Regions from separate parts of the Cellulosimicrobium sp. NPDC057127 genome, predicted to be linked through region 3. Evidence: predicted binding sites of a transcription regulator. Region 3 holds the regulator's gene; each other region holds the start of a gene.

Region 1 (10,463 bases), on a different contig from region 3:
AAGCAGGCCGACGTCGTGCTCGCGCTCTTCCTCCAGGGCAACTACTTCACCCCGGAGGAGAAGCTCGCCGACTTCGAGTACTACGACCCGCTGACGACGGGCGACTCGACCCTCTCCGGCGTCGTCCAGTCGATCGTCGCGGCGGAGGTGGGCTACCACGAGCTCGCGCTCGAGTACTTCGTCTCCTCGCTCTTCGTCGACCTCGCGAACCTCCACGCGAACGCGTCCGACGGCGTGCACGTCGCCTCCGCGGGCGGCACGTGGTCGGCGCTCGCGTGCGGCTTCGGCGGCATGCGCGACTACAACGGCGAGCTGACGTTCGACCCGCGCCTGCCCCAGGGGTGGGAGTCGCTGACGTACCGGGTCACGTGGAAGGGCACGCGGCTGCGCGTCACCGTGCTGCCCGACGCCTTCGAGATCGAGGCGGAGACCGGCGAGGGCACGCAGGTCGGTGTGCGCGGGGAGCAGGTGAAGGTCGTGCCCGGCGAGGTGACGCGGGTCGCGCTCGACGGCCAGGGCCCCGTCAAGCCAGGCCGCCCGAGCCTGCGCGCGCTCTCGGGCAACCGTCGCGAGGACGGCACGCTCATCACCGCGACGGTCCCGCACTCCTGAGGGGCGGCGGCGCTCGGCCGTCGGTGGAGCGTCGTCGTCACGAGGGTCCAGGGCGCCGTGCGGGCGCGGGTCTACCATCCGCCCGCTCGTGCCTCGCGGGCTCCCGCCAGACCCGCCACGACCCGCGCCCGCACGCCGCCCCGTCCCCACGACAGGGCGGCGTCGCCGTGCTCAGGCGAGGCGCTCGGCCAGGAAGCGCCAGTGCACCGCCGCCATGTGGGCGGCCTGGGCGTTGTTGGCCGCGCCGCCGTGGCCGCCCTCGATGTTCTCGTAGTACGTGACGTCCTTGCCGGCCTGGAGCATGAGCGCGGCGAGCTTGCGCGCGTGGCCCGGGTGGACGCGGTCGTCCTTCGTCGACGTCGTGAACAGCACCGGCGGGTAGTCGCGGTCGGCGTCGAACAGGTGGTACGGCGAGAACGTGCGGAGGAACTCCCACTGGTCGGGGTCGTCCGGGTCGCCGTACTCCGCGGCCCACGAGGCGCCCGCGAGGAGCTTGGTGTACCGCTTCATGTCGAGCAGCGGGACGCCGACGATGACGGCGGCGAACAGCTCGGGGTACTGCGTGAGCATGTTGCCGGCGAGCAGGCCGCCGTTGGAGCGGCCCTCCATGCCGAGGTGCTCGTGCGTCGTGATGCCTCGGGCGACGAGGTCGCGCGCCACGGCCGCGAAGTCCTCGTAGGCGCGGTGCCGGTCGGCCTTGAGCGCGGCCTGGTGCCACGCGGGGCCGTACTCGCCGCCGCCGCGGATGTTCGCCACGACGTACACGCCGCCCTGGGAGAGCCAGGCTCGGCCGAGCGCCCCCGAGTAGCCGGGCGTGAGCGAGACCTCGAACCCGCCGTAGCCGTACAGGAGCGTCGGCGCCGTGCCGGTGCCGGTGCCCGAGACGAGGTCCGACCGTCCGACGACGAAGTACGGCACGCGCGTGCCGTCGTCGGACACGGCGAAGTGCTGGGCGGTCGTCATGCCGGACGCGTCGAAGAACGCGGGGTTCGCCTTGAGCGCCTCGGGCGCGCTCGCCTCGCCCGGCTGCGCGCCGAGCTCGACGAGGGAGAGCGTCGTGGGCGTGAGGTAGTCGGTCGTGACGAGCCACAGGTCGTCGGACTCGACGGGGTCGACGGCGCTGACGCCGATCGTGCCGAGCTCGGGCAGGCCGGGGATCTCGCCGCGCACCCACGGGGCGTCGCTCGCGCTCGCGCCGGACGGCGGGGTGAGCACGTGCAGGCGGTTCTTGACGTCGTCGAGCACGTTGACCACGAGGTGGTGACGCGTCCACGTGGCGCCCGCGAGGGACGTGCGGGGGGTGGGCTCGAACAGCACGGTGAACCCGCGGTCGCCGGCGAGGAAGTCGTCGAACCGGGCGGCGAGGAGCGAGCCGGCGCGGTAGGTGGTGCCCGCGGCGTCGCCGACCGTCCAGTCCTCGCGCAGCTCGACGAGCATCCACTCGCGGCGCACGCCGACCTCGGCCGAGTCGGGCACGTCGATCTTCGTCAGCCGCTGCTCGGGCGTGCCGGGGTTCTCGGCGAGGTAGAGCTCGTCGGAGTAGAAGGCCTTGGAGCGGTGCACGAAGTCGCGCTCGAAGCCGGGAGTGTGGGTGCGCCAGGCGGAGATGTACATGTCCGCGTCGGTGCCCTCGAAGACCGTGACGGCGTCGGCGAGGGGCGTGCCGCGCCTCCACCGCTTGACGACGCGCGGGTAGCCCGACGGCGTGAGCGTGCCCGGCCCGAAGTCGGTGAAGACGTAGACCGTGTCGGCGTCGACCCACCCGAGCGACCCCTTGGCCTCGTCGCGGTGGAAGCCGCCGTCGGCAGGGTCCACGAACCGCTTCTCCACGAGGTCGAACTCGCGCGTGACGTCGGCGTCCGAGCCGCCGGGGGACAGCTCGACCAGCGCACGGCGCCACGGCTCGCCGGCCGCGAGCTCCTCGGGCGTGGGGCGCAGCACGCGCGCGCCGTGCCAGACCCAGCTCTGCCCCTCGGCAGCGCCGAGGGCGTCGAGGTCGAGAACGGTCTCCCACGCGGGCTCGGCGGTGCGGTACGACTCGAGCGTCGTGCGCCGCCACAGGCCGCGCTCGTGCCGGGCGTCGCGCCAGAAGTTGTAGAGGTGGTCGCCGATCCGGGACACCTCGGGGATCTTCGCGTCGGAGTCGAGGACCTCGCGCACGGCCGCCTCGGTGGCGGCGAACCCGTCGTGCGTCTCGAGCGTCGCGGCGACCTCGGCGTTGCGGGCACGGACCCACGCGAGAGCCTCGTCGCCCTCGACCTCCTCGAGCCACAGGTAGGGGTCGGTGTCGCTGGTCGCGGGCGTCAGGGCGTCCGTCACGTGCTCGGTCGTCATGGGGTCCCACCCTACGGGTCGCGCGGCGGCCGGGCCGGTGGCAGGGGGCGTCCCCGGGACCAAAGACCCTGATCCGGGCCGGACGGCACCAGGACCTGGCTCCTCGCCGATGGTTTGTGAAAGTATTCACAAGTAGACACCGCCGAAGGAGCCGGGGCATCCGGCCCCGGAGCACCCACGGCCCGAACCCCGGCACGGCCGGGACGAAGGGGACGCCATGAGCGCCAGGGGCACGACCGCGAGGCCCGAGACCACCGGTACCGACGAGCCGCGCACGACGGAGATCGACGTCCTCGTCGAGCGTGCTCGCAAGGCCCTCGACCGGTACATGACCCTCACGCAGGAGGACGTCGACAGGATCGTCCTCAAGGCCTCCGTCGCGGCCCTCGGCCGCCACGGCCACCTCGCGCAGATGGCCGTCGCCGAGACGGGGCGCGGGGTGTTCGAGGACAAGGCGACGAAGAACATCTTCGCGTGCGAGCACGTGCCCAACTCGATGGCCGGTCTGCGGACGGTGGGCGTCGTCGGTCGTGACGAGCTCGCCGGCGTCGTCGAGATCGCCGAGCCCGTCGGCGTCGTGTGCGCCGTGACGCCGGTGACGAACCCGACGTCGACCACGATCTTCAAGTCGCTCATCGCCCTCAAGACGCGCAACCCCGTCGTGTTCGCGTTCCACCCGAGCGCGCAGCGCTCCTCGGCCGAGGCCGCCCGGATCGTGCGCGACGCGGCCGTGGCCGCGGGCGCCCCTGACGACTGCGTCCAGTGGGTCGAGCACCCGTCGATCGAGGCGACCAACGCGCTCATGCACCACCCGGGCGTCTCGCTCATCCTCGCGACCGGCGGCAACGCGATGGTCCGCGCCGCCTACTCGGCCGGCAAGCCCGCGCTCGGCGTCGGGGCGGGCAACGTCCCGGCGTACGTCGAGCGCAGCGCCGACCTCGGGCGGGCGATCAACGACGTCGTCATGTCGAAGGCGTTCGACAACGGCATGGTGTGCGCCTCGGAGCAGGCGATCATCCTCGACGACGCGATCTACGACGAGGCGATGCGCGAGCTCGCCCGCCTGCACGCCTACCGCGCGACGCCCGCCGAGAAGGCCATGCTCGAGCGCCTCGTCTTCGGCGTCGAGGCGAGCGGGACGAGCTGCGCGGGTGCGAAGCTCAACCCGGGGGTCGTCGGCAAGCCGCCGTCGTGGATCGCGCGCGAGGCGGGGTTCGAGGTCCCCGACGACACCTCGATCATCCTCGCCGAGATCGACGACGTCGGTCCCGACGAGCCGCTGAGCCGCGAGAAGCTCACGCCCGTCCTCGCGGTCCTGCGGGCCCGCGACACCGAGCACGGGATCTCGCTCGCCGAGCGCATGGTCGAGCTCGACGGCCTGGGCCACTCGGCCGCGATCCACACGGCCGACGAGGCGCTCGTCGAGCGGTTCGGCTCGCGCGTCAAGGCGGTGCGCGTGCTGTGGAACAGCCCGACGTCGCTCGGCGGCATCGGCGACATCTACAACGCGCTCGTCCCGTCGCTCACGCTCGGCTGCGGCAGCTACGGCGCGAACTCGGTGTCGAACAACGTCTCGGCGGTCAACCTCGTCAACATCAAGCGGATCGGGCGGCGCAACAACAACATGCAGTGGTTCAAGGTCCCCGCGAAGACGTACTTCGAGCCGAACTCCCTGCAGTACCTCGCGCAGATGCGCGACGTGCACCGCGTCACGATCGTCACGGACAAGGTCATGAACCGCATCGGCGTCGTCGACCGCGTGCTCGACGTCCTCGGCCGCCGCGAGGAGAAGGTCGCGGTCCAGATCATCGACTCGGTCGAGCCGGAGCCGAGCGTCGGCACCGTGAACCGCGGCGCGGAGTCCATGCGCGACTTCGAGCCCGACACGATCGTCGCGGTCGGCGGCGGCTCGCCGATGGACGCCGCGAAGGTCATGTGGCTGCGCTACGAGCACCCGGAGATCGAGTTCTCCGACATGCGCGAGAAGTTCTTCGACGTGCGCAAGCGCGCGTACAAGTTCCCCGAGCTCGGTGGCCGGGCGAAGCTCGTGTGCATCCCGACGTCGTCGGGCACCGGCGCGGAGGTGACGCCGTTCGCGGTCATCACCGACGAGGAGACGGGGTACAAGTACCCGTTGGCGGACTACGCGCTCACCCCGACGGTCGCGATCGTCGACCCGGTGCTCACCGAGACCATGCCGGCGAAGCTCGCCGCGGACTCCGGGTTCGACGCCCTGACCCACGCGACCGAGGCGTTCGTGTCGGTCTACGCGAACGACTTCACCGACGGCCTGTGCCTGCAGGCCATCAAGATGGTCTTCGAGAGCATCGAGGAGTCGGTGACGCGCGGGGCGTCGGCGCCCAAGGCGCGCGAGCGCATGCACAACGCGGCGACGATCGCCGGCATGGCGTTCGGCTCGGCGATGCTCGGCATCGTCCACGCCATGGCGCACACCGTCGGCTCGACGTTCCACCTCGTGCACGGGCGCACCAACGCGGTGCTGCTGCCGCACGTGATCCGGTACAACGGCCAGGTGCCGACCAAGCTGACGAGCTGGCCCAAGTACGAGCGTTACGTCGCACCCGAGCGCTTCCAGCAGATCGCGCAGCACCTGGGCCTGCCGGCCGCCACGCCGGAGGAGGGCGTCGAGTCGTACGCCCGCGCGGTCGAGGAGCTGCGCGCGAAGGTGGGCATCGAGGCGACGTTCGCCGCCCAGGGCGTCGACGAGGCGGCGTTCATGAACCGCCTCGACGAGCTGGCGATGCGGTCCTTCGAGGACCAGTGCGCGCCCGCCAACCCGCGCCTGCCGGTGCTGGAGGACATGCGCGACATCCTCGTGGCGGCGTACCGCGGCACGAGCCGCGAGGAGGCCCGGGCGGCACGCCTCGCGGCCGAGCGCGCCGCGGACGCCGCCGCGGAGGAGGCCGCGGTGGTCGCCGGCTGAGCCTGACGGGCAGACCCTCGTCCCGCCGGGTCGCGACGCTCAGGCGTCGCGGCCCGGCCGCACGAGCCCCGCCTCGTACGCGAGGACGACGAGCTGGACCCGGTTCGCGAGCCCCACCTTGGTCAGCAGCGAGCGCACGTGGCTCTTCACGGTCGCCTCGGTGAGGTGCAGCTCGGCGCCGATCTCGCGGTTCGACAGCCCGCGGGCCACCGCGAGGAGCACCTCGCGCTCGCGCGGCGTCGCGGCCCCCAGACCGTCGGCGGGGAGCGGAGAGGCGCCCGCACCGGACGCGCCGGGGCGCGCGAGCTCGACGTACGTCGCGATGATGCGGCCGGTGACGGCCGGGTCCAGCAGCGAGTCGCCGGCGCGCACGCGGTGGACGGCGTCGACGAGGGTCTGCGGGTCGGCGTCCTTGAGCAGGAAGCCCGCCGCGCCCGCGCGCAGCGCGCCGTAGACGTACTCGTCGTCGTCGAACGTGGTGAGCACGAGGACCCGCACGCCGGCGAGGTCGGGGTCCTCCGCGATCCGGGCCGTCGCGCCGATCCCGTCCAGGCGCGGCATCCGCACGTCCATGAGGACGACGTCGGGCCGCAGCGCCGCGGCCATCGCGACCGCCGTCGCGCCGTCGCCCGCCTCACCCACGACCGTCACGTCGGGCTCGTCGTCGAGGATCATCCGCAGCCCGAGGCGGATCGTCGCCTGGTCGTCGGCGACGACGACGCGGACCGGTCCGGGCTCGGGACCGTCCGGCTCCGGCCCGCTCACCGGGTGCCTCGCGGCAGGAACGCGTCGACGAGCCAGCCACCGTGCTCGTCGGGGCCCGCCGTGAGGCGGCCGCCGACGGCGAGGGCGCGTTCGCGCATGTTGGACAGGCCGAACCCCGCGCGTCCGACGGACGGGTCGTCCGGCAGCGGCGGCCCGGGGTCGTGCACGCGCACCCCCACGTGGGTGCTCGTGACGGTGACCGTCACGGAGACGGCGGGCGCGAGGGAGTGCAGGAGCACGTTCGTCAGGGCCTCCTGGGTGATGCGCACGACGGCGAGCCCGCACCCTGCGCTCGTCGCCGGCCACGGGTTCGGCAGGGTGAGGGCGACGTCGCGGCCGGCGTCCTCGAGGCGCCGCGCCGCCGCGCGCAGCTGCTCCGGGGCGTCGTCGGACCCGGGGGTCGGGGCGAGCACGCCGCCCGCGTCCCCGGCGTCCTGCAGGACGTGCACGACCGACCGCATCGACGTCAGCGCGCGCTTGCCCTCGTCGCCGATCCACCGCACCGCCTCGCGCGGTGCGTCCGGGCGGTTCGCGGCCACCCGGTCGGCGGCCTGCGCGCGGACGACGATCGCGGCGACGTGGTGCGCGACGACGTCGTGCAGCTCGCGCGCGATGCGCGTGCGCTCGGCGACGACGGCCTGCTCCGCCAGCTCGGTCTGGAGCTCGCGGAGCTCCGCGTTGCGCTCGCGCAGGCGCTGGGACGTCAGGTCGAGACGGCGGAAGAACACGCCCGCCGCGACCGCGCCCGTCACCAGGGCGAGCGTGAGCGCGACGTCGGACGGCGAGCGCGCGAGCGACATCCAGGCCGTGGCGGTCAGGTCGGGCCAGGGCGTGAGCGTCGGGCGCCCCGCGACGAGCAGCGAACAGGCGGAGAGGCCGCCGGCGAGGCCGGCGAGCGGCCACGGGACCGCGCCGGCGCGCGTGGCCGCGAACCCGGCGACCACGAGTGGCGCCAGCTCGAACGGCGACTGCAGGACCACCGGGTGGGTGAGCGGGTAGAGCGCGGCGGTCGCCCACAGGAGCGGGCCGGGCGCGGTACGGCGCAGCGCGAGCGCCGCGACGGTCCAGACGCCGGCCACGACGTAGGCGTCGACGCTCCGCGGGTGCCACGAGCCCCCGCGCTCCAGCACCGTCACCACGGTGAACCACGCGGCGCCCGCCACGGCGGCGAGCACGAGGTCCTGGGCCGGGGCGGGCAGCGGGTGGCGGGACGGCACGTGATCACGGTAGCGACCGGGCGCGGCGCCGACGACGCACCGGGGGAGGACCCGGTGTGCACGCACCTCCGCCCCAGGGCGGAGGCGCGACCGCCCGAGGGACAGGGGCGGGAGGAGCCCTGGGGCCGAGGCGCCGCGGCACGTGCGCGCCGCAGGCTCGGGACATGACCGAGAGCACGTCACGATCCCGCACGTCCCTCAGCTCCCTCGTCCTCGTGCTGTTCGTCGTGGCCGTCGTGCTCGCCCTCGCGGGCGCGACGACGACCGTGCTCGGCGTGGGGGCGCCCTGGTCGTCCGGACGCGGGTCGACCGTCGGGGAGGGCGCGACGGAGCAGCGGACGGCCGCCGAGCCCGGGGCGTCGGGCACGGCGCGGCCGGGCGAGGGGGAGGCGGACGGCCTGGACCCCGAGCTCCTGCGACGGTTCGAGGAGGCACGGGCGGCCGCGGCCGCCGAGGGCGTCGAGCTGCGTGTCACGTCGGGGTGGCGCAGCGCGGCGGAGCAGCAGGAGCTCGTCGAGCGCGCCCTCGAGCGGTACGGGTCCGTGGAGGAGACGCACCGGTGGGTCCTGCCGCCGGAGAGCTCGGAGCACGTCGCCGGCGCCGCGATCGACGTCGGCCCGACCGAGGGCGCGTACTGGCTCCAGCAGCACGGTGCGCGGTTCGGGCTGTGCCAGACCTACGCGAACGAGGTGTGGCACTACGAGGCCGCGGCCGAGCCGGGCGGGACGTGCCCCCCGCAGCACGCGGACGCGTCCCACGGCTGGTGAGGGGCGCCGTCGGCCGCCGCCGCAGCGCCGAGGACGGACCGGCACGTGTGGGCGGTTCGCGCGATGATGTGCCGGTGACCGAGAGCACCGACGCGACCGCCGACCCGATCGTCGACCCGCCCGCGCCCGCCCGCACCGACGTGCCGGGGGCCGCCGAGCTCGACGAGACGGCCGCGCGGCGCCGCTGGGTCGAGCTCGTCGCGCAGGTCGAGCAGGACCAGCGCGCCTACTACGAGCAGGACCAGCCGGTCTCCTCGGACGCCGAGTACGACGCGCGGATGCACGAGCTCGAGGCGCTCGAGGCCGCGCACCCGGCGCTCGTGACCCCGGAGTCGCCGACGCAGCGCGTGGGCGGCCGGGCCGCGGCCGGGTTCGCGACCGTCGAGCACCTCGAGCGCATGCTCTCGCTCGACAACGCGTTCGGCGAGGACGACCTCGCCGCCTGGGCGGCACGCGTCCACCGCGACCTCGGGGTCCCGGCCGACGCGGGCGTCGAGTTCCTGTGCGAGGTGAAGATCGACGGCCTCGCCATCGCGCTGCTGTACGAGAAGGGCCGACTCGTGCGCGCCGCGACGCGCGGCGACGGCCGCACGGGGGAGGACGTCACCGCGAACGTGCGGACCATCGGCTCGATCCCGCAGCGGCTCGGCGGCGACCCGGACACCCACCCGGACGTCATCGAGATCCGGGGCGAGGTCTTCATGGGCGTCGCCGACTTCGCGCGGCTCAACGAGAGCCTGGTCGCCGCCGGCCAGGACCCGTACGCCAACCCGCGCAACACCGCGGCCGGGTCGCTGCGCCAGAAGGACCCGGCCGTCACCGCGAGCCGCAACCTGCGCATGTACGCGCACGGCGTCGGCGCGCTGCAGTGGCGCGAGGGCGAGCACGCCGAGCTCGAGCGGCAGTCCGACGCCTACGCGCTGTTCGAGCGGTGGGACGTACCGGTCTCGCCGCACAACCGCGTGGTGCCCGGCCTCGAGGGCGTGACGGAGATGATCGCGTACTTCGGCGAGCACCGGCACTCCATCGAGCACGAGCTCGACGGGATCGTCGTCAAGGTCGACGAGCTCGCGCTCCAGCGCCGCCTCGGCGCCACGAGCCGCGCGCCGCGCTGGGCGATCGCCTACAAGTACCCGCCCGAGGAGGTCAACACGCGGCTCCTCGCCATCCAGGTCGGGGTCGGGCGCACGGGCCGCGCCACGCCCTACGCCGTCATGGAGCCCGTCAAGGTCGCCGGGTCCACCGTGCGGCAGGCGACGCTGCACAACCGGGACGTCGTGCGCGCCAAGGGCGTGCGCATCGGTGACATGGTGGTGCTGCGCAAGGCCGGCGACGTCATCCCCGAGATCCTCGGGCCCGTCGCCGCGCTCGCCGACGACGGGTACCCGCGCGAGGACTTCGTCATGCCGGCCGAGTGCCCCGAGTGCGGCACGGCGCTGCGTCCCATGAAGGAGGGCGACGTCGACCTGCGCTGCCCGAACGCCGAGTCGTGCCCGGCGCAGGTGCGCGGGCGCGTCGAGCACATCGGCTCGCGCGGCGGTCTCGACGTCGAGGCGCTCGGGGAGGTCACGGCGGCCGCCCTCACGCAGCCGTACGAGCCCGCGGAGCCGCCTCTGCGCACGGAGAAGGACCTGTTCGGTCTCACCGTGGAGCAGCTCGCGCCGATCCGGGTCGTCGTGCGCGACCCCGAGACCGGGCTGCCCCGCCCGAGCGACGGGAGGGGAGAGGCGGCCGAGGTCACGATGTCCGACGGCTCGGTCCTGGACGCCAAGGTGGTCCGCCCGTTCCAGAAGGTCGTGAGCCGCACCTACCCGCCCGGGTACG
Region 2 (10,463 bases), on a different contig from region 3:
CTCGCGGACCATGAGACCGCCGCTGCGATCCCGCCTCGTCCCCGAGACCGTGCGCTCGTGGACGGCTCTCGTCGTCGGCGTCGTCGTGAGCGTGCCCTCGTCCGTCGTCCTGTCCACCCGGGCGGGGACGAGCGACGCCGCGGCCGTGCTCGCCGCCGCCCTGGGGTTCGGGGTCGTGGTCGCGGTGACGTTCTGCGTGCTGAGCGTGGCCGCGTTCTCGGGGCTGCGCGGCCGACCGCTCCGCGAGGCGCTGGAACGGTCGGTACCGCGGTGGCGGTGGTCCGCGTGGGCGATCGGCGGCGGGGCGGCCGCGTGGTCCGTCCAGTTCTCCGTCCTCGCGCTCGGCGTGGGCGTCGGTCTCGCCCGCGGCACCGGAGCCGTCGAGGACCCGGTCGTCGTCGTGCTGGGCGTCGCGCTCGTGCTGAGCGCGTGGGCGACCGTCCTCGTCTCGTACACGCTGCACTACGCGCGCCTCGACGCGGGCGTCGGTCGGGGCGGCCGGGGGCTCGACGCGGGCCCGCGGCTCGCCTTCCCCGGTGACGGGCCGCGCGCCTTCGCCGACTACGTCTACGTCGCGGCCCACGTGAGCACGAGCTTCTCGACCGGCGACGTCACCGTCCTCGACGCCGCGACCCGCCGGACCGTGACCGGGCACGCCGTCGTCGCGTTCGCGTTCAACGCCGTCATCGTCGCGCTCGTCGTCGCGGTCCTGGTCAGCGGGTGAGCGGTCCTGGTCAGCGGGTGAGGTCGTGGGTCGCGCGGCTCCCGGGTGGCGCGACCCACGGTGGCATAGCCTGGGACGCGTGCCCGACCCCCTCGTCGTCTACCGCACCCGCCTGACCACGCGGTTCCGCGGCCTCGACGTCCGCGACGGCGTCCTGCTGCGGGGTGCGGCCGGGTGGGGCGAGTTCTCCCCGTTCTGGGACTACGACGACGCGGAGTCCGCGGCGTGGCTGCGCGCCGCGCGCGAGGCGGCCGACGGCGGCTGGCCCGCGCCGGTCCGCGACGCCGTGCCCGTCAACGTCACCGTCCCCGCCGTCGGCGCCGTGCGCGCGCAGGAGATCGTCGCGGCGTCCGGGGGCTGCCGGACCGCGAAGGTCAAGGTCGCCCAGCGCGGGCCCGACGGCGCCGTGGAGCCGCTCGACGCCGAGGTCGTCCGGCTCGAGGCCGTCCGGGACGCGCTCGGGCCGGGCGGGCGGATCCGGGTCGACGCCAACGGCGCGTGGGACGCGGACGAGGCGCTGCGCCGCCTGCCGCACCTGGACCACGCCGCGGGCGGGCTCGAGTACGTCGAGCAGCCGTGCGCCGACGTCGCGGGCCTCGCGGCGGTGCGCCGCGGCCAGCGCCTCGACGTGGCCGTGCCCGTCGCGGCCGACGAGTCGATCCGGCGCGCCGCGGACCCGTTCGCCGTCGTGCGCGCCGAGGCGGCGGACGTCGTCGTGCTCAAGGTCCAGCCGCTCGGCGGCGTCCGGGCGTGCCTCGCGCTCGCCGAGCGGGTCGGGCTGCCGGTGGTCGTGTCGTCGGCCCTGGAGTCGTCGGTCGGGATCGCGGCAGGCGTCGCGCTCGCCGCCGCGCTCCCGGAGCTGCCGTACGCGTGCGGCCTCGCGACCGTCCAGCTCCTCGCCGACGACGTCACCGACTCCCCGCTCCGGCCGGTCGACGGCCTGCTCCCCGTCGTGCGGCCGGCGCCGAGCGAGGCCGGTCTCGCCGCGACCGCGCCGGACGACGCGACCGCGCGACGGTGGACGGAACGCCTCGACCGCGTGTCCGCCATGCTCGACACCGCACCGGCCGGGGTCGCGCGATGAGCGCCGCAGCGGTCCCCGGCACGCCGGGAGACGCCGCCGCGTCCGGGCTGCCGCCTGCGGTCGCCGCGGCGTACGCCCTCGTCGCGGCGCTCGTCGCCGACGGCGTCCGCGACGTCGTCCTCGCCCCCGGGTCGCGCTCCGCGCCCCTCGCCTACGCGGTCGCGGCCGCGGCGGACGCCGGCCTGCTGACCCTGCACGTCCGCGTCGACGAGCGCACGGCGGCCTTCCTCGCGCTCGGCCTGTCGCGGGGGAGCGCACCGGTCGAGCGACCCGGGGGCGTGCGCGTGCCGCGCCCCGTGGCCGTCGTCACGACCTCCGGCACCGCGGTCGCGAACCTGCACCCCGCGGTGCTCGAGGCGCACCACGCGGGCGTGCCGCTCGTGCTCCTCACCGCCGACCGGCCGCACGAGCTCCGCGGCACCGGCGCGAACCAGACGACCACCCAGGTGGGTCTCTTCGGCCCCGCGGTGCGGTACGCCGTCGACCAGCCCGCGCCCGACGGCCGCCCGGGCGAGGTCCGCGACCTCGTCGCGGTCACGGCCCGCGCGCTCGCCGCGGCGACCGGTGCCCGCGACGGCCACCCCGGGCCCGTGCACCTCGACCTCGCGTTCCGCGAGCCGCTCGTGCCGCCCGCCGAGCTGCCCGCCGAGCCGGACGGCGCGCCGCTCGCCGAGGCGTCGCCCGACACCGCGGCACCGCTCGACGAGGCGCGCGCGCCCGCTCGCGAGGAGGCGGGCGGCACGCCGCGCACCGTCGCCGTGCCCGCGCTCGTGCGCTCCCCGGACGTGCCGCCGCCCCCGGCACGGACCGTCGTCGTCGCCGGCGACGGCGCCGGACCGGGTGCCCGTGCGCTCGCCGAGGCCCGGGGCTGGCCGCTGCTCGCCGAGCCGTCCTCCGGGGCGCTCGGCGGCCCGCAGGCCGTCGCCGCCCACCCCCTCGTGCTCGGCGTGGACGAGCTCGTCGAGGACGTCGAGGCCGCCGTCGTGCTCGGGCGCCCGACGCTCTCCCGCCCGGTCCAGCGGCTGCTCGGCCGCACGGAGGTCGAGGTCACCGTCGTCGCCCCCGGGGCGGGCCCGTGGCCGGACGCCGCGCGCAACGCCGCGACCGTGCTGCCGGCGGTCCCCGAGCCGTGGCTCGCGCCGGGCGGAACCGTCGACGACGCGTTCGTCGCCCGGTGGCGCGCGGCGAGCCGGGCCGCCGCCCGCGCGGTGGACGCCGCGACGTCGGGCGCCGTCACCGACGGACCGTCCGTCGCCCGCGCCGTCGCCGGTGCGGGTGCACCCGGGGACGTGCTCGTCGTCGGGTCCTCCAGCCCGGTGCGCGACCTCGACCTCGTCCTGGGCGCCGGGACCGCCGGCGCCGAGCCGCCCGGCACGGCCGGGCACGAGGCCCCGCGCATCCTCGCCAACCGCGGCCTCGCCGGGATCGACGGCACCGTGTCGACCGCGCTCGGCGTGGCGCTCGCGACCGCCCGCGACGCCTCGCCCGCCGACGGCGGCGCGGCCCCGCGCACGCGCGCGCTGCTCGGCGACCTCACGTTCCTCCACGACGTCGGCGGTCTGCTCCGCGGGCCGCACGAGCCGCACGTCGACCTCCAGCTCGTCGTCGTCAACGACGACGGCGGGTCGATCTTCGCCGGGCTCGAGCCGGGCGCCCTCGGCGAGTCGTCGGCCGCCGCCGCGCGCACGTTCGAGCGCGTCTTCGCGACGCCGCACGGCGCGAACCTGGCACCGTTGTGCGCCGGGTACGGCGTGGACCACCAGCTCGTGCCCGACGTCGCGACGCTGCGCCACGCCCTCGCGGCCCCGAGCCACGGCGTGCAGGTGCTCGAGGTGCGGGTCGCGCGCGACGACCGCCGGCGCTCGGCCGCGGCGCTCGCCGAGCAGGTGCGCGCCGCGGTGCGCGAGGCGCTCGCGGGCTGACCTGCCCCCGCCGGGGACGTCGTGCCGGTCGCGACGGCCCAGAACTCGCAGCGGACTCTCAGGCAGGCTCAAGCGTCGCCCAAGCGGAGGGGTGTGGAGTAGGGGGCAGATCAGAGGAGGCCCACCGTGTCGAACGACATCACCCCCACCACGCCGAGCACCCCCACCACGCCGAGCACCTCCGCCGTGCCCCCGGTGCCCGCCGCCGCCCAGCGGCACGAGCAGGTGGCCCACCCGCAGGCGCAGACGACGCAGCCGCTCGACGCGGTGCGCGCGCAGCAGACGGCCCAGCAGGGCGCGGCGCCGCACGTGCCCACCGACCCGTACGCCCCGCGCGCGCCCTACGCCGGACGCGCGACCCCGGGTGGCCCCGGCTCCGTCCCGCCGGCCCCGCCGGTCGCGCACACCCCGGCCGGTGACGGCGGCCGCGGCGCCGAGCGCCGGCGCACCTGGGTGCCCGTCGTGAGCGCCGCCGCTGCGGCGGCCGTGGTCGCGAGCGTCGGCACCGCCGGCCTCGTCGTCACGCTCGACGACGACGGCGCGACGAGCTCGCTCGCGCAGGTCGGTCAGCAGCAGGAGGAGACCACCGCGGCCCCGGTGTCGAGCTCGTCCTCGCAGAACCCCGACTGGGAGGCCGTGACGCAGGCCGTCGCGCCGTCGGTCGTCGCGATCCAGGTGCAGACCCAGGCGGGCGGCGGCGAGGGCTCGGGCGTCATCATCGACGACCAGGGCCACGTGCTGACGAACAACCACGTCGTCGAGGGCGCCGTGGACGACACCGTCCAGGTCACGCTGAGCGACGGCCGTCTGTTCGAGGCGCGGATCGTCGGGCTCGACCCGGCGACGGACCTCGCCGTCGTGCAGCTCTCGGACGCCCCGGACGACCTGCAGCCCGCGACGCTCGGCGACTCCGAGGACGTCATCGTCGGCGAGTCGGTGCTCGCGGTCGGCAACCCGCTCGGTCTCGCGAACACCGCGACGACGGGCATCGTCTCCGCCGTCGACCGCCCGGTCTCCGCGTCGGGCACCGAGGGCGGCACGTCCGTCGTGACGAACGCGATCCAGATCGACGCCGCGATCAACCCCGGGAACTCCGGTGGTCCGCTGTTCGACGCGCAGGGTCGCGTCATCGGCATCACGTCGTCGATCGCGAGCCTGTCCAGCGGCGGCAGCCAGTCGGGCTCGATCGGCCTGGGCTTCGCCATCCCGGTGAACCTCGCGAAGTCGATCGGGGAGCAGCTCATCTCGAACGGCACGGCCGAGCACGCGTTCCTCGGCGTGAGCCTGTCCGACGCGACGGCGACCGCCGACGGCGTGACGCGGCGCGGCGCACAGGTCCAGGACGTCACGGACGGCTCGCCCGCCGCGGAGGCCGGCATCGAGGCGGGCGACGTGATCGTCGAGATCGACGGCAACGCCGTCGGCGGCGCCGAGTCGCTCACCGCGTTCGTCCGCGAGCTCGCGGCCGGTGCGCAGTCCACCGTCACGGTGGTGCGCGACGGCGAGGCGCGTGACGTCGAGGTGACCCTCGCGACGCGCCCGGCGGACGACGAGCTCGCCGAGCAGGGCCAGCAGCAGGGCCAGGGCGGTCAGGGCCAGGACGGTCAGGGCCAGGACGAGCAGGGCGAGAGCGGCCAGGGCACCGACCCCACGGACCCGGGCAACGTCCCGAACCCCTTCGACTGGTTCTTCGGCGGCCGCGGCTGACGCAGCTTCCGGCGCGTCCCCCCCTGCGCGCCGGACCGGTGGTCGCCCGACGTCCCCCGGGCGACCACCACCACGGCCGGCACGGAGCACACCTCCGTGCCGGCCGTTCGTCGTGCCCGCAGCGGCCGTGCGCGTGCCGGTCGTGCTCGGGCCGGGGACGTGCGGGGCCTGGTCTCTCAGCTGCCGAGCGCGTACCGCAGGGGCTCGAGCTTGGCCTCGGACTCGGCGAGCTCGGACGCCGGGTCGGACGCGGCGACGATGCCGCAGCCGGCGAACAGCCGGACCGTGCGCGGGTCGGTCGGGGAGAGCTCGGCGGAGCGCAGCGCGATGCCCCACTCGCCGTCGCCGTCGGCGCCGAGCCACCCGACCGGGCCGGCGTAGCGGCCGCGGTCCATGCCCTCGATCTCGCGGATGAGCTCGCGCGCGACGCCCGTCGGCGTGCCGCACACCGCGGCGGAGGGGTGCAGCGCGGCGGCGAGCGCGAGGCTCGTGGGCCGTGCCGCACCGCGGCGCGCAGGCTCGGCGGGGGACGCGGCACCGCGCGCGAGGACGCCCGTGACGTCCGAGGCGAGGTGCATGACGTTGGGCAGGTGGAGCACGAACGGCGCGTCGGGCACGTTCATCGACGAGCAGAACGGCGCGAGGGCGTGCGCGACCGACGCGACCGCGTACTCGTGCTCCTCGAGGTCCTTCGACGACCGGGCGAGCTGGGCGGCGCGCAGGAGCGCGTCGTCGTCGGACAGCCCGGCGCGCCGGATGGTGCCGGCGAGGACGCGGGACGTGACGAGGCCCTTCTCGCTGCGCACGAGCAGCTCGGGCGTCGCGCCGACCATGCCGTCGACCGAGAACGTCCAGCACGCCTCGTACGCGGCGGCGAGGCGGGCGAGGAGCCAGCGCGGGTCCACGGGCTCGCTCGTGTGGGCGACGACGTCGCGCGCGAGCACGACCTTCTCCAGTGCCCCGGCGCGGATGCGCTCGACGCCCTCGGCCACGACGTCGGCCCAGTCGTCCGCGCGCAGCGCGCCGTCGCACCACGTCACCTCGCCGGGCGGGGGGACCGGCGTGCGGGACGCGCGCGCGAGCGCCGCGGCGGGGGCGGAGGACAGCGAGCCGGCGGTGTCGACCGTCGTGAGCCAGGTGCGCCCGTCCCGGCGGCCGACGACGACGCGCGGGACGACGAGGACGCCGCCCGCCCGCACCGGCTCGTGCGCGTCGTCCCCGGGGGCGGAGTCGTCGAACGCGAACGAGCCGAACGCGACCGGCCCGGTGCCGGGCACCCCGACCTCGTCGCGGACGACGGCGCGCGCGAGCGTCTCCTGCCACGCGGCCTCGGCGTCGGCGAACCTGCCCGGCCCCCACGTCTCGAGGCGCAGCGCCTCGCCCCAGCCGACGATCCCGTCGCCGCGCCGCACCCAGGTGAGGGGCCGTGCGTCGGGCAGGACGTCGACGAGCGCGGTGAGGCCGCCCGGGAGGTCGTCGATCGGCGTGGTCCGCACCACCAGGGGGTGGGGCTCGGTGGCGGGGACCGACGGTTCTGCTGTCATCGCCCCCCAGCGTAAGCGCGCGGGAGCCGTGCCGCGGGCGGCTCGTGGAAGCATGGTCGCCATGCCCCGCGCCAACCTGGACAAGAAGCCCACCGAGGTCGCGTCGATGTTCGACGGGATCGCCCGCCGGTACGACTTGACGAACGACATCCTGTCGCTGGGCCAGGACCGGGCGTGGCGCCGCGCGACCGTGCGGGCCGTCGGGGCGATGCCGGGGGAGAAGGTCCTCGACCTCGCGGCGGGCACCGGGACGTCGTCGGAGCCGTTCGCGGACGACGGCGTGCGCGTCGTCCCGTGCGACTTCTCGATCGGCATGCTCCAGGTGGGCAAGGAACGCCGCCCGGACCTCCCGTTCGTCGCGGGCGACGCGACGCGCCTGCCGTTCGCCGACGCGACGTTCGACGCGGTGACGATCTCGTTCGGGCTGCGCAACGTCGTCGACACCGAGGGCGGCCTGCGCGAGATGCTGCGCGTCGTGCGGCCCGGCGGCCGCGTGGTGATCTGCGAGTTCTCCACGCCCACGTGGAAGCCGTTCCGCACGCTGTACCAGGAGTACCTGGTGAAGGCCCTGCCGCGCATCGCGTCGGCGGTCACGCGCGAGGGCGGGTCGTACGAGTACCTCGCCGAGTCGATCGCCGCGTGGCCCGACCAGGAGGGTCTCGGCCGGCTGCTGCTGCGCGCGGGCTGGTCGCACGTCGGGTACCGCAACCTGTCCGGCGGCATCGTCGCGCTGCACCGGGCGACGCGCCCCGCCGCCTGAGCGGCGGACGGGCCCGCCCGCGCGCAGGTCGGGCCCCGGTGCGTCGGGGACCTTGGTCACGACTCGGCCAAGGAAGGTTCGCCTTGCTACACATCGTGCGCCGCGTGTGACTAGAGTGACGGTGTCCATTGTGATCGACTTCACAAGGGCGGTGGGTGCGCCGTGCCCCGACGTGGGGGGACGGTGAGTGCGTGGGCTCCGAGAGTGTTCCGACGACCGGGCGGCGAGGTGAGGACGTGCGCGGCAACCGCGATGACGCCGACGTCATCGTCGTGGGCGCGGGCCCCGCGGGGTCGGCCGCTGCCCACTACTGCGCCGCCGCGGGCCTCGAGGTCCTGCTGCTGGAGAAGTCGGCGTTCCCGCGCGACAAGATCTGCGGCGACGGGCTGACCCCGCGCGCCGTCGCCGAGCTCGTGCGGATGGGCGTGCCCGCGCGCGAGGACGACGGGTGGATCCGCAACAACGGCCTGCGGGTCGTCGCCGGCGGCCGCTCCTGGGAGCTCGCGTGGCCGGACCTCGCGTCCTACCCGAGCTACGGCATGGCGCGCGCCCGCCACTCGTTCGACCGCACGCTGGCCGAGCACGCGCGGCGCACCGGGGCCAAGCTCCTCGAGCGCACCTCCGTCACGGGCCCGGTGCTCGACGACCGCACGGGTCGCGTCGTGGGCGTCACGGCCCGTCCCGTCGACGACCGCGGACGCCGTGCGGGCGACGACGTCACCTACCGCGCGCCGGTCGTCGTCGCGGCCGACGGCGTCTCGTCGCGGTTCGCGCTCGCGCTCGGCCTCGCCAAGCGCGAGGACCGGCCGATGGGCGTCGCGGTGCGGTCCTACTTCCGCACCCCGCGCCACGACGACGCGTGGATGGAGTCGCACCTCGAGCTCTGGGACGGAGAGCCGGGACGCTCCGACCTGCTGCCCGGCTACGGGTGGATCTTCGCGCTCGGCGACGGCACGGCGAACGTCGGCCTGGGCTCGGTGAGCTCGACGCCCGCGCGGCAGTCGGCGTCGGGCGTCGACCACAAGGACGTCTTCGAGCGGTGGCTGCGCAACGCCCCGCCGGAGTGGGAGCTCGCGGAGGAGAACCGCCTCGCGCCGGTGCGCGGCGCCGCCCTGCCGATGGGCTTCAACCGCACGCCGCTGTACACGAAGGGCGTCCTGCTCGTCGGCGACTCGGGCGGCATGGTGAGCCCGTTCAACGGCGAGGGCATCGCCTACGCGATGCAGGCGGGCCGGACGGCGGCCGACGTGGTCGCGCAGGCCCTCGCGCGCGGCACCGACGCCGCCCGCGAGCGCGCCCTGCAGACGTACGCACGGACGATGCACCGCGAGCTCGGCGGGTACTACACGCTCGGCCGCTACTTCGTCCGACTCATCGAGCACCCCGAGATCATGCGGATCTGCACGCGGTACGGCCTGCCCCGGCCGGTCGTCATGCGGTTCGTCCTCAAGCTGCTGTCCGACTGCTACGAGCCCCGTGGCGGCGACTGGGTGGACCGCGTCATCGCGGGCCTGACGAAGGTGGTGCCGTCGTCATGAGCCCGTGACCGGGTCCGCAGGTGAGACGGCAACGACGCCCCCCATCAGCACCCCCCGTGACCCCGGACGACGTCGTCCGGGGATCCCGAGCCCCCACTCGAGGAGTACGCGATGACCAACCCGTACGTCCCGCTTCTCGTCCTCATGGGCGTGGCCGCCGTGCTCGCGCTCGGCGGCGTGGTCGCCAGCGCCGTGATCGGCCCGAAGCGCTACAACCGGGCGAAGCTCGACGCGTACGAGTGCGGCATCGAGCCCACGCCCCACGCCGTGGGCGGCGGGCGCTTCCCGATCAAGTACTACCTCGTCGCGATGACGTTCATCGTCTTCGACATCGAGGTGGTCTTCCTCTACCCGTGGGCGGTGGACTTCGCGACGCTCGCGACGTTCGGCCTCGTCGCGATGCTCGCGTTCCTCGCGCTGATCACCGTCCCGTTCGTCTACGAGTGGCGCCGCGGAGGCCTGGAGTGGGACTGACCAGCACCCGTCCGCGGCACCGGCCGACCAGCTAGCAGGACCAGGAGGACAACCATGGGGATCGAGGAAGCTCCCTCGGGCTTCGTGCTCGGGACCGTCGAGGACCTCGCGGGCTACTTCCGCAAGGCGTCGCTGTGGCCCGTGACGTTCGGCCTGGCGTGCTGCGCGATCGAGATGATGGCCGCGGGTGCGTCGCGGTTCGACCTGTCGCGCTTCGGCATGGAGGTGTTCCGCGCCTCGCCGCGCCAGGCGGACCTCATGATCGTCGCGGGGCGCGTGAGCCAGAAGATGGCACCGGTGGTGCGCCAGGTCTACGACCAGATGAGCGAGCCCAAGTGGGTGCTGTCGATGGGCGTGTGCGCGTCCAGCGGCGGGATGTTCAACAACTACGCGATCGTCCAGGGCGTCGACCACGTCGTCCCGGTCGACATCTACCTGCCCGGGTGCCCGCCGCGCCCCGAGATGCTCATCAACGCGATCCTGGCGCTGCACGAGCAGATCCGCGAGGAGCCGCTCGGCGTCAACCGCAAGGAGGCGGCCCGCGCCGCGGAGGCCGCGGCGCTCGAGGCGACGCCCACCTTCCGGATGAAGGGCCTGCTGCGATGACGGAGGGGACGGGGGCGGGCCCCGGCGCGGGCGGCCCGAAGCCGGCACCCCAGCCGGAGGAGGTGCAGGGACCGCGTTCGGCCGACCTCGTGACGGGCTCGCAC
Region 3 (7,749 bases):
CGGCCCTGTCGACCTTGCGGTGGAACCGCATCCCGGCCAGCCCGCCGAGGACCGCCCCGCCGAGGGTCACGACGGCCGCCGCCACGAGAGCGATGACACCGCCGGTCGTGAGGTCTCTCGTGCTCACCGGGATCTGGGGGAAGCTGTTGAGCTCGGCCAGCACGTTGAACTGGCTGCCCGCGACGAGGCCGAGCAGCGCCAGCACGATCGCGACGACCACGGCCCACACCCACACCGCGACGCCCTGCTTCGCGCCGTCGAAGCGCGCCATCCGCCCCGCGACGTACCCACCGCAGTAGTACGCCACGAAGAGGACGGCGAGCAGGATGATGCCGCCGACGATACCGATGGTCTCGGGGTTCTGCGTCGCCTGGTCGGCCGCGTCCGCAGCGCTCTCCGCCGTGGTCAGGCCGAAGACGGCGCCTGCCGCAGCGGCGAGCGCCGTGAGGATCACGGCCATGCCGGTCGCGGCCAGCCATCCGAAGAACGCCGCGCCGATCTTCACGCCGCCGTACTCCTCCTTCTCCCGCTCCACGACGCTCTCGCGCTCACGACCGACGTGCGCGGCCGTCGGCTCCGCCGCGTGCTCGGGCACGTGCTGGTCCCGCGGTGCGGCCCGGTCGTCGCCGGGCGACGTGCTCCCGTAGCTGGTGCTCATGGGTAGGGTCCTCTCCGTGCCGTGGGATCAGCGTCGCCGGCCGCTCTCCGGGCCGTCCGGCAGGTCCGTCTCGATCTGCTCCTTGCGGACCTGCTCCGTGACCTGCTCGTCCTCCGTCACGGTCTCGGTGCCGAGGCGGACCCGCTCGGTGGGGACGGTCTCCTTGTCGACCACGGGGCGCTCGGCGTGCAGCTCCACCTCGTGCTCCTCGGAGGTGAGGTTGCCGCCGGACATCGCGGCTCCCCGGTTGGCGTCCGTGATGGGCTCGCGCTCGACGCGGACCTCCTCGTGGGAGACCGGGACGGTCCGGGTGACGTTCTCCGTGACGACGTACTTGCGCAGCCGCGCCTTCCCGGCCTGCACGCGCTCCGTCCCGACGTCCAGGCGCTCCTCGGACCGGGTCATCGCGTCGTCCGTCTCCGGCCCCGACGTGTCGTGCCCGACGGTGCCCGTCGTGCCGGTCCGGTCAGCGAGGCCGGTCCGGTCGCCGGCGCCCGGCGTGCCGCCGGTGCCCGCGGGCGTCCCGTAGTCGCTCCGGCCGTAGTAGCGGTAGAGCTCGGCCTCCTCGTCCGGCGACAGGTGACCCTCGGAGTCGTCGACGCGGGGCGCGTCCTTCACCTTGTCCTTGCCGAACGGCACGCGGATGTCGTCACCCTGCACCGTCGCGTCCGCGAGCGGGACGAACGACTCGCCGGTGCCGAACAACCCGGTCGAGACGGTGACCCACTCGGGCCTGCCGGTGGTGTCGTCGAGGAAGATCTGTCCGATCTTGCCGATCTTCTGCCCGGAGGTGTCGGTGACGGTGCCACCGTTCGTGAGCAGGGAGTCGATCTGGTGGGTCTCGATCATGATGATGCGCCCTTCGGAGTCGGTGGGCGAGGGCCCGTCTTCTCGAGCCGACTCCTCCATCGTGGGAGCACCCCGGGGGCACGCATCTGGGGGGGCGCCCCAGCCGTCCGGTCAGGGCGTCGGGGCCCCGAGCGCGCGCGCCTGCGAGTGGAACGCGAGGATCTGCAGCTCGCTGCCCACGTCCACCCCGCGCACGTCCACGTCCGCGGGGACCTGGAGGGCGCACGGCGCGAAGTTGAGGATCTCCTTCACGCCCGCCGCGACGACGCGGTCCGTGACCGCCTGCGCGTGCGCCGCCGGCGTGGCCAGGACGACGATCGACACGCCCTCGCGCGCGACCACCTCCTCGAGGGCGTCGACGTGCTCGACGACGATGCCCGCCGCCCGGGTGCCGACCACGTCCGGCGACGCGTCCAGCAGCGCCGCGACGTGAAACCCGCGCTGCTCGTAGCCGGAGTAGTTGGCGAGCGCGTGCCCGAGGCTGCCGATGCCGATGATCGCGATGCGGTGCTCGTCCGCGAGGCCCAGGGCCTCGGTGATGTACCCGGCGAGCGAGTCGACGTCGTACCCCACTCCCCGCGTGCCGAACGAGCCGAGGAACGACAGGTCCTTGCGCAGCTGCGCCGACCCCACGCCCGACAGCTCGGCCAGCTCCGCGGACGACGTCGTCGAGACCCCGCGCGCGACGAGGTCGCGCAGCGCGCGCAGGTAGAACGGGAGCCGCGCGACCGTCGCGCTCGGGATTCCCGGGAGCACCACCTCACCGACGACCTGCTCAGCCACTCGCCACCACCGCCATCTCCGGACCGTCCTCGTCGACGATCGCCCGACCGTGCTCGTCGTACCCGGTGGACATCATCCCAGGTCCGGCGGCGCGCCCGAAATCCGCGCCACCGCGCGCGCGAGCCGACGCTCGTCGACCCGCCAGAAGGCCTGCTGCACGCCACCGACCGTGACGACCGGGACGTACTCGGAGAACTGCTCGCGGACGCCCGACGGCGTCCCCGCGTCGTCGAGGTCGACCTCGGCCCACGCGACGCCCGCCTCCCCGCACACGCGCGCGACGACGTCGCGCGCGTCGTCGCACAGGTGGCACCCGGCACGCCCGTACAGCAGGACGGGCGGGACCGGGGCGGGATCGGCGGCGCTCACGGTCCCAGGCTAGAGCCCAGTCCCGGACGCGCGGCGCGGGCGCCGTTAGAGTGGCGGCATGCCGACGTCCCCGGGGCAGCCACCCGCCCTCCGCACGGCGGCGTTCTTCGACGTCGACAACACGATCATCCGCGGCGCGTCGTCGTTCCACCTCGCGCGAGCCCTGCACCAGCGCGAGTTCTTCTCGACGACGGACATCGTGCGCTTCGCCGTGCACCAGGCGCGGTACCTCCTGCTCGGCGAGAGCCGGCGGCAGATCGACCGCATCCGCTCGCGCGCGCTCGCCCTCATCGCCGGGCGCTCGGTCGCCGAGATCACCTCCATCGGCGAAGAGGTCTACGACACCGTCCTGTCCCTGCGCATCTACCCCGGCACCCGCCGCCTGCTCGACGAGCACCTCGCCGCCGGTCACCAGGTGTGGCTCGTCTCCGCGACCCCCGTGGAGATCGGCGAGCTCATCGCGCGCCGCCTCGGCGCGACCGGAGCGCTCGGCACCGTCGCGGAGCACGAGGACGGCTTCTACACCGGGCGGCTCGTCGGCGACCTCATGCACGGACGCGCGAAGGCCGCCGCCGTCAGCGCGCTCGCCGAGCGCGAGGGCATCGACCTCGAGGCCTCCTACGCGTACGGCGACTCGCTCAACGACGTCGCGATGATGCACGAGGTCGGGCACCCGTGCCCCATCAACCCCGACGCACGGCTGCGCCGGCACGCGCAGGACGTCGGCTGGCCCATCCGCGAGTTCCGCGGGCGACGACGGCGCGTGACCCGCAGCGGCGTGCGGACCGCGAGCTGGGCCGGGGCCGTGTGGGCGGGGGCGCTCGTCCTGCGGTCCGTGCGCCGGGCGGTCGACCGGCGGCTCGCGCGGCTCTGACCTCTCGCGGGGCGGGGTGGGGGATGTTCGCCCGACCTACCATCCGACTACCTCACCGCGTCCCCACGACGCAGCGAGCCCGGTCACCCCGCGTTCGGGGTGCCGGGCTCGGCGGTCGGCGCGCGCGTCGTGGCGCGCGACGTCACTTCTTGTTGCGGCGCTGGTGACGCGTCTTGCGCAGCAGCTTGCGGTGCTTCTTCTTGGCCATGCGCTTGCGGCGCTTCTTGATGACGGAGCCCATAGGTGGTCCTCGCAATGCTTGTCGGTGCTGGTCGGCGGGGTCGTTCCGGTACGGGGCGACCGCCGTGTGGTCCACGGTTGATCAGGGTTCGTGCACCACGAGCCGACCAACACGAGAGAAATCCGCCCCTTAGCGTACCCGCTCGCGCCGCATCACCCGAACCGGAGTCAGGCCGCGGACACGATCCTCACGTCACGGTCAGTCGAAGTGCGCGTCGAGGCCCAGGTGCCCGAACACGGCGCGTCGCGTCGCGAGGATCGCACGGTCCACGGCGTCGTCCGGGTCGAAGCCCGCGCTCCAGGGACGTGCCTCGACGCCCGCGCCGAAGGTCCCCGGTCCCTCCACGCCCGTGACCTCGGCGACGAGGTCGCGGAACGCCGCGGGGACGGGCTGCCCGTCGACCACGGGTGCGTGCACCACCTCGCCCACGACGGCGGACCACGCGAGCGGCACGACGCGCGCGATCGCGTACCCGCCCCCGCCGAGCGCGAGCCACCGCCCCCCGGTGAGCTCGTGCGCGAGCGCGTGCAGCCGCGCCGCGGCGGTGCGCTGCGCCCCCACGGAGACGTCGAGGTCGGACAGCGGGTCGTCGCCGTGCGCGTCGCAGCCGTGCTGCGTGACGAGCACCTCCGGACGGAACGCCCGCAGCACCGGCGGCACGACGGCGTCGACGGCGCGCAGCCACCGTGCACCGTCGGTGCGGGGCGGCAGGGCCACGTTGACCGCGGTGCCCTCGGCGCCGGGACCTCCGACGTCGGTCGGGTGCCCGGTCCCCGGGAACAGCGTCGCGCCGCTCTGGTGGACGGACACGGTGAGCACCCGCGGGTCGTCCCAGAACACCTCCTCGACGCCGTCGCCGTGGTGGGCGTCGACGTCGACGTACGCCACGCGCCGCACGCCCTCGTCGAGGAGGCGGCGCACGGCGACCGCCGCGTCGTTGTACACGCAGAAGCCGGACGCCGCCCCGGCCTTCGCGTGGTGCATGCCGCCCGCGAGGTTCACCGCATGGCGCACACGGCCCGAGGCGATCGCCCCGGCCGCCTCCCACGAGCCGGCGACGACGCGGGCCGCCGCCTCGTGCATCCCCGGGAACACCGGGTCGTCCTCCGTGCCGAGCCCGCGCCGCGGGTCGGGCGTCCCGTCGTCGGACGCCGCCCGGACGGCCGCGAGGTAGGCGGTGTCGTGCACCGTGGCGAGCACGGCGTCGTCCGCGGGCGGCGGCGCGACCAGCTCGACGTCCGCGCCGTCCAGCAGCCCCAGCTCCTGGGCGAGCCGCATCGTCAGGTCGAGGCGGGCGGGAGCCATGGGGTGCCCCGGGCCGAAGTCGTAGCCGAGGAGGTCCTGGCCCCAGACCACGCACGCCCGGGCGGCCGGCCCGTCGAGCGGTGCGGCGACAGGCGTGCCCTCGGCGGGCGTCGGGGCGGAGATGGGCATGGCTCACGGTAACGCCGTCCGTGCGCCGCCGCGCCGGTCGGCCGTGACGTGACGGGTCACCGGGCCCGTGGCAGAGTTGCGCCGTGGCACGACGTGCGTCGGCGGCCGGCGCCGCGAGGGAGGTCCGATGCCCGCTGGCCTGACCAGCCGGCTGTTCCAGGGGCGTGAGGTCGTCGACCGCCTGGCACGCCAGTCCCCCGCACGGCTCGCCGTCACCGTCTTCGCCGCGGTGGTCGCCCTGTTCACCGCGCTGCTCCTCGCGCCGTGGGCCACGGCGTCGGGCCGTTCGGCGCCGTTCGTCGACGCGCTGTTCACCGCGACGTCGGCGGTGTGCGTCACCGGTCTCGTCGTCGTGCCGACCGGGACCTACTGGTCCGTCTACGGCCAGGTCGTCATCCTCGTCGGCATCAAGGTCGGCGGCCTCGGCATCATGACCCTGGCGTCCATCCTCGGCATGGCCGTCTCGCGCCGCATCGGCCTCACGCAGCGGCTGCTCACGGCCTCGGAGACCAAGACGACGCGGCTCGGCGAGGTCGGCTCGCTCGTGCGGGTCGTCATCCTCACGTCGACCGCGCTCGAGCTGCTCATCGCCCTCATGCTGTTCCCGCGGTTCCTCGTGCTCGAGGAGACCGTCGGCGAGGCCGCGTGGCACGGGATCTTCTACGGGATCTCGGCGTTCAACAACGCCGGCTTCGTGCCCACCCCGGAGGGCCTGGCCCCGTACGTCGGCGACTGGCTGCTGTGCCTGCCGATCATCCTCGGCGTGTTCATCGGGTCGCTGGGCTTCCCCGTCATCCTCAACGTGCTGCGCAGCCGCCGACGCGCGTCGAGGTGGAGCCTGCACACCAAGATCACCCTGACGATGAGCGCCGCCCTCGTCGGCATCGGGACCGTGCTCTACGGGGCGGTCGAGTGGGCGAACGAGCGCACGCTCGGGCCGCTGTCGTTCGGCGACAAGATCCTCGCGTCCCTGTTCGCGGGCGTCATGCCCCGCTCGGGCGGGTTCTCGACCGTGGACACAGGCGGCATGCGCGAGGCCAGCTGGCTCATCACCGACGCGCTGATGTTCGTCGGCGGCGGCTCGGCCTCCACCGCGGGCGGCATCAAGGTCACGACGCTCGCGGTCATGCTCGTCGCGATCGTCTCGGAGGCGCGCGGCGACCGCGACATGGAGGTGTACGGGCGCCGCATCCCGCGCGACACCCTGCGGCTCGCGGTCGCGGTCTCCTTCATCGGCGCCACCGCGGTGCTGCTCTCGAGCCTCCTGCTCCTCGAGATCACGGGCGAGACGCTCGACGTCATCCTCTTCGAGACGATCTCCGCGTTCGCGACCGTGGGCCTGAGCACGGGCATCACGCCCGACCTGCCCGACGCGGGAAAGTACGTGCTCGTCGCGCTCATGTTCATCGGACGCACGGGCACCATGACCTTCGCGGCGGCGCTCGCGCTGCGCGACCGGCGCCGTATCGTGCGGTACCCGGAGGAGCGGCCGATCATCGGCTGAGCGCGACACCCCACGACCACCCCAGGAAGGCACACCGTGATCGAGAACCTGCCCGACCGTGCGCAGACGCCCGACCCCGTCGCGACGCGCATCGCCGAGCGCGGACGCGCCGAGCGCGCGCGGCGGGGAGAGGCGCGCGCCCAGCACAAGGACGGCGGCGTGCTCGTCATCGGCCTCGGGCGGTTCGGCTCCGCGATCGCGGCGACGCTCGACCGTCTCGGTCAGGACGTGCTCGCCGTCGAGCGCGACCCCGACCTCGTCGCCCAGTGGAGCGGTCAGCTCCCGCTCGTCGAGGCGGACGCGTCGAACCCGGTCGCGCTCGACCAGCTCGGCGCGCGCGACTTCCCCGTCGCGGTCGTGGGCGTCGGCACGTCGCTCGAGGCGAGCGTCCTCATCACGGGCAACCTCGTGGACATGGGCACGCCGCAGATCTGGGCGAAGGCCATCTCGGCCGAGCACGGCCGCATCCTCCAGCGCATCGGCGCGCACCACGTGGTGTTCCCCGAGTCGGACGCCGGGTCGCGCGTCGCGCACCTCGTGTCGGGCAAGCTGCTCGACTACATCGAGGTCGAGAACGGCTTCACGATCGTCAAGATGCGCCCCCCGCGGGAGGTGCAGGGCTTCACGCTCGCCCAGTCCAAGGTCCGGGAACGCTACGGCGTCACGGTCATCGGCGTGAAGAGCCCCGGCGAGGACTTCGTCTACGCGACGCCGGAGACGCGGATCAGCGCGAACGACCTGATCATCTGCTCGGGCCACGCCGACCTGCTCGAGCGGTTCGCCGCGCGACCCTGAGGCGCCCGCCACGCACCGACCGCCGGGGCACCGGCCGCTACGCGGGCCGGGCCGCGCGACGGCGCAGCGCGACGCCCGCCGCGACGGCGACGCCCGCGAGCGCCGCGGCGGCGGTGAGCCCGACGCCGGTCGCCGCGAGGCCGCCCGGACGCCCTGACCGCACGGCCTCGGTCCCGGCGCCCGTACCGTCGCCGGCGCTGGTACCGCCCCCGGCGCCCGCGCCGTCGGCGCCGTCGCCCGAG

What was found. The regulator Rex, encoded in region 3, represses fermentation and respiration genes when NADH is low (regulators of the CRP and FNR family bind a similar motif). The targets are predictions, from matches to a motif close to CTTGTGAANNNNTTCACAAG.
Region 1: a site for Rex is predicted at 3,060-3,079, ahead of adhE (bifunctional acetaldehyde-CoA/alcohol dehydrogenase). Genes of this name have one in related genera too.
Region 2: a site for Rex is predicted at 7,869-7,888, ahead of ACFTZA_RS06330 (geranylgeranyl reductase family protein). Genes of this name have one in related genera too.

What each region holds. Positions count from the first base shown of each region.
Region 1 covers NZ_JBHUUP010000017.1:29,690-40,152, reverse strand. The annotation lists gene ACFTZA_RS15190 (glycoside hydrolase family 65 protein) at 1-612, shown strand, start outside; gene ACFTZA_RS15185 (prolyl oligopeptidase family protein) at 784-2,946, opposite strand; gene adhE (bifunctional acetaldehyde-CoA/alcohol dehydrogenase) at 3,164-5,890, shown strand; gene ACFTZA_RS15175 (response regulator) at 5,930-6,655, opposite strand; gene ACFTZA_RS15170 (sensor histidine kinase) at 6,652-7,872, opposite strand; gene ACFTZA_RS15165 (M15 family metallopeptidase) at 8,037-8,639, shown strand; gene ligA (NAD-dependent DNA ligase LigA) at 8,714-10,463, shown strand, end outside.
Region 2 covers NZ_JBHUUP010000005.1:13,391-23,853, forward strand. The annotation lists gene ACFTZA_RS06300 (DUF1345 domain-containing protein) at 11-724, shown strand; gene ACFTZA_RS06305 (o-succinylbenzoate synthase) at 795-1,808, shown strand; gene menD (2-succinyl-5-enolpyruvyl-6-hydroxy-3-cyclohexene-1-carboxylic-acid synthase) at 1,805-3,730, shown strand; gene ACFTZA_RS06315 (S1C family serine protease) at 3,857-5,437, shown strand; gene ACFTZA_RS06320 (isochorismate synthase MenF) at 5,614-6,981, opposite strand; gene ACFTZA_RS06325 (demethylmenaquinone methyltransferase) at 7,043-7,741, shown strand; gene ACFTZA_RS06330 (geranylgeranyl reductase family protein) at 7,978-9,279, shown strand; gene ACFTZA_RS06335 (NADH-quinone oxidoreductase subunit A) at 9,391-9,753, shown strand; gene ACFTZA_RS06340 (NADH-quinone oxidoreductase subunit B family protein) at 9,808-10,359, shown strand; gene ACFTZA_RS06345 (NADH-quinone oxidoreductase subunit C) at 10,356-10,463, shown strand, end outside.
Region 3 covers NZ_JBHUUP010000028.1:677-8,425, reverse strand. The annotation lists gene ACFTZA_RS16855 (DUF4153 domain-containing protein) at 1-658, opposite strand, end outside; gene ACFTZA_RS16850 (DUF2382 domain-containing protein) at 686-1,507, opposite strand; gene ACFTZA_RS16845 (redox-sensing transcriptional repressor Rex) at 1,619-2,290, opposite strand; gene ACFTZA_RS16840 (glutaredoxin family protein) at 2,363-2,659, opposite strand; gene ACFTZA_RS16835 (HAD family hydrolase) at 2,718-3,533, shown strand; gene ACFTZA_RS16830 (30S ribosomal protein bS22) at 3,676-3,774, opposite strand; gene ACFTZA_RS16825 (acetoin utilization protein AcuC) at 3,973-5,208, opposite strand; gene ACFTZA_RS16820 (TrkH family potassium uptake protein) at 5,336-6,712, shown strand; gene ACFTZA_RS16815 (potassium channel family protein) at 6,803-7,507, shown strand; gene ACFTZA_RS16810 (hypothetical protein) at 7,545-7,749, opposite strand, start outside.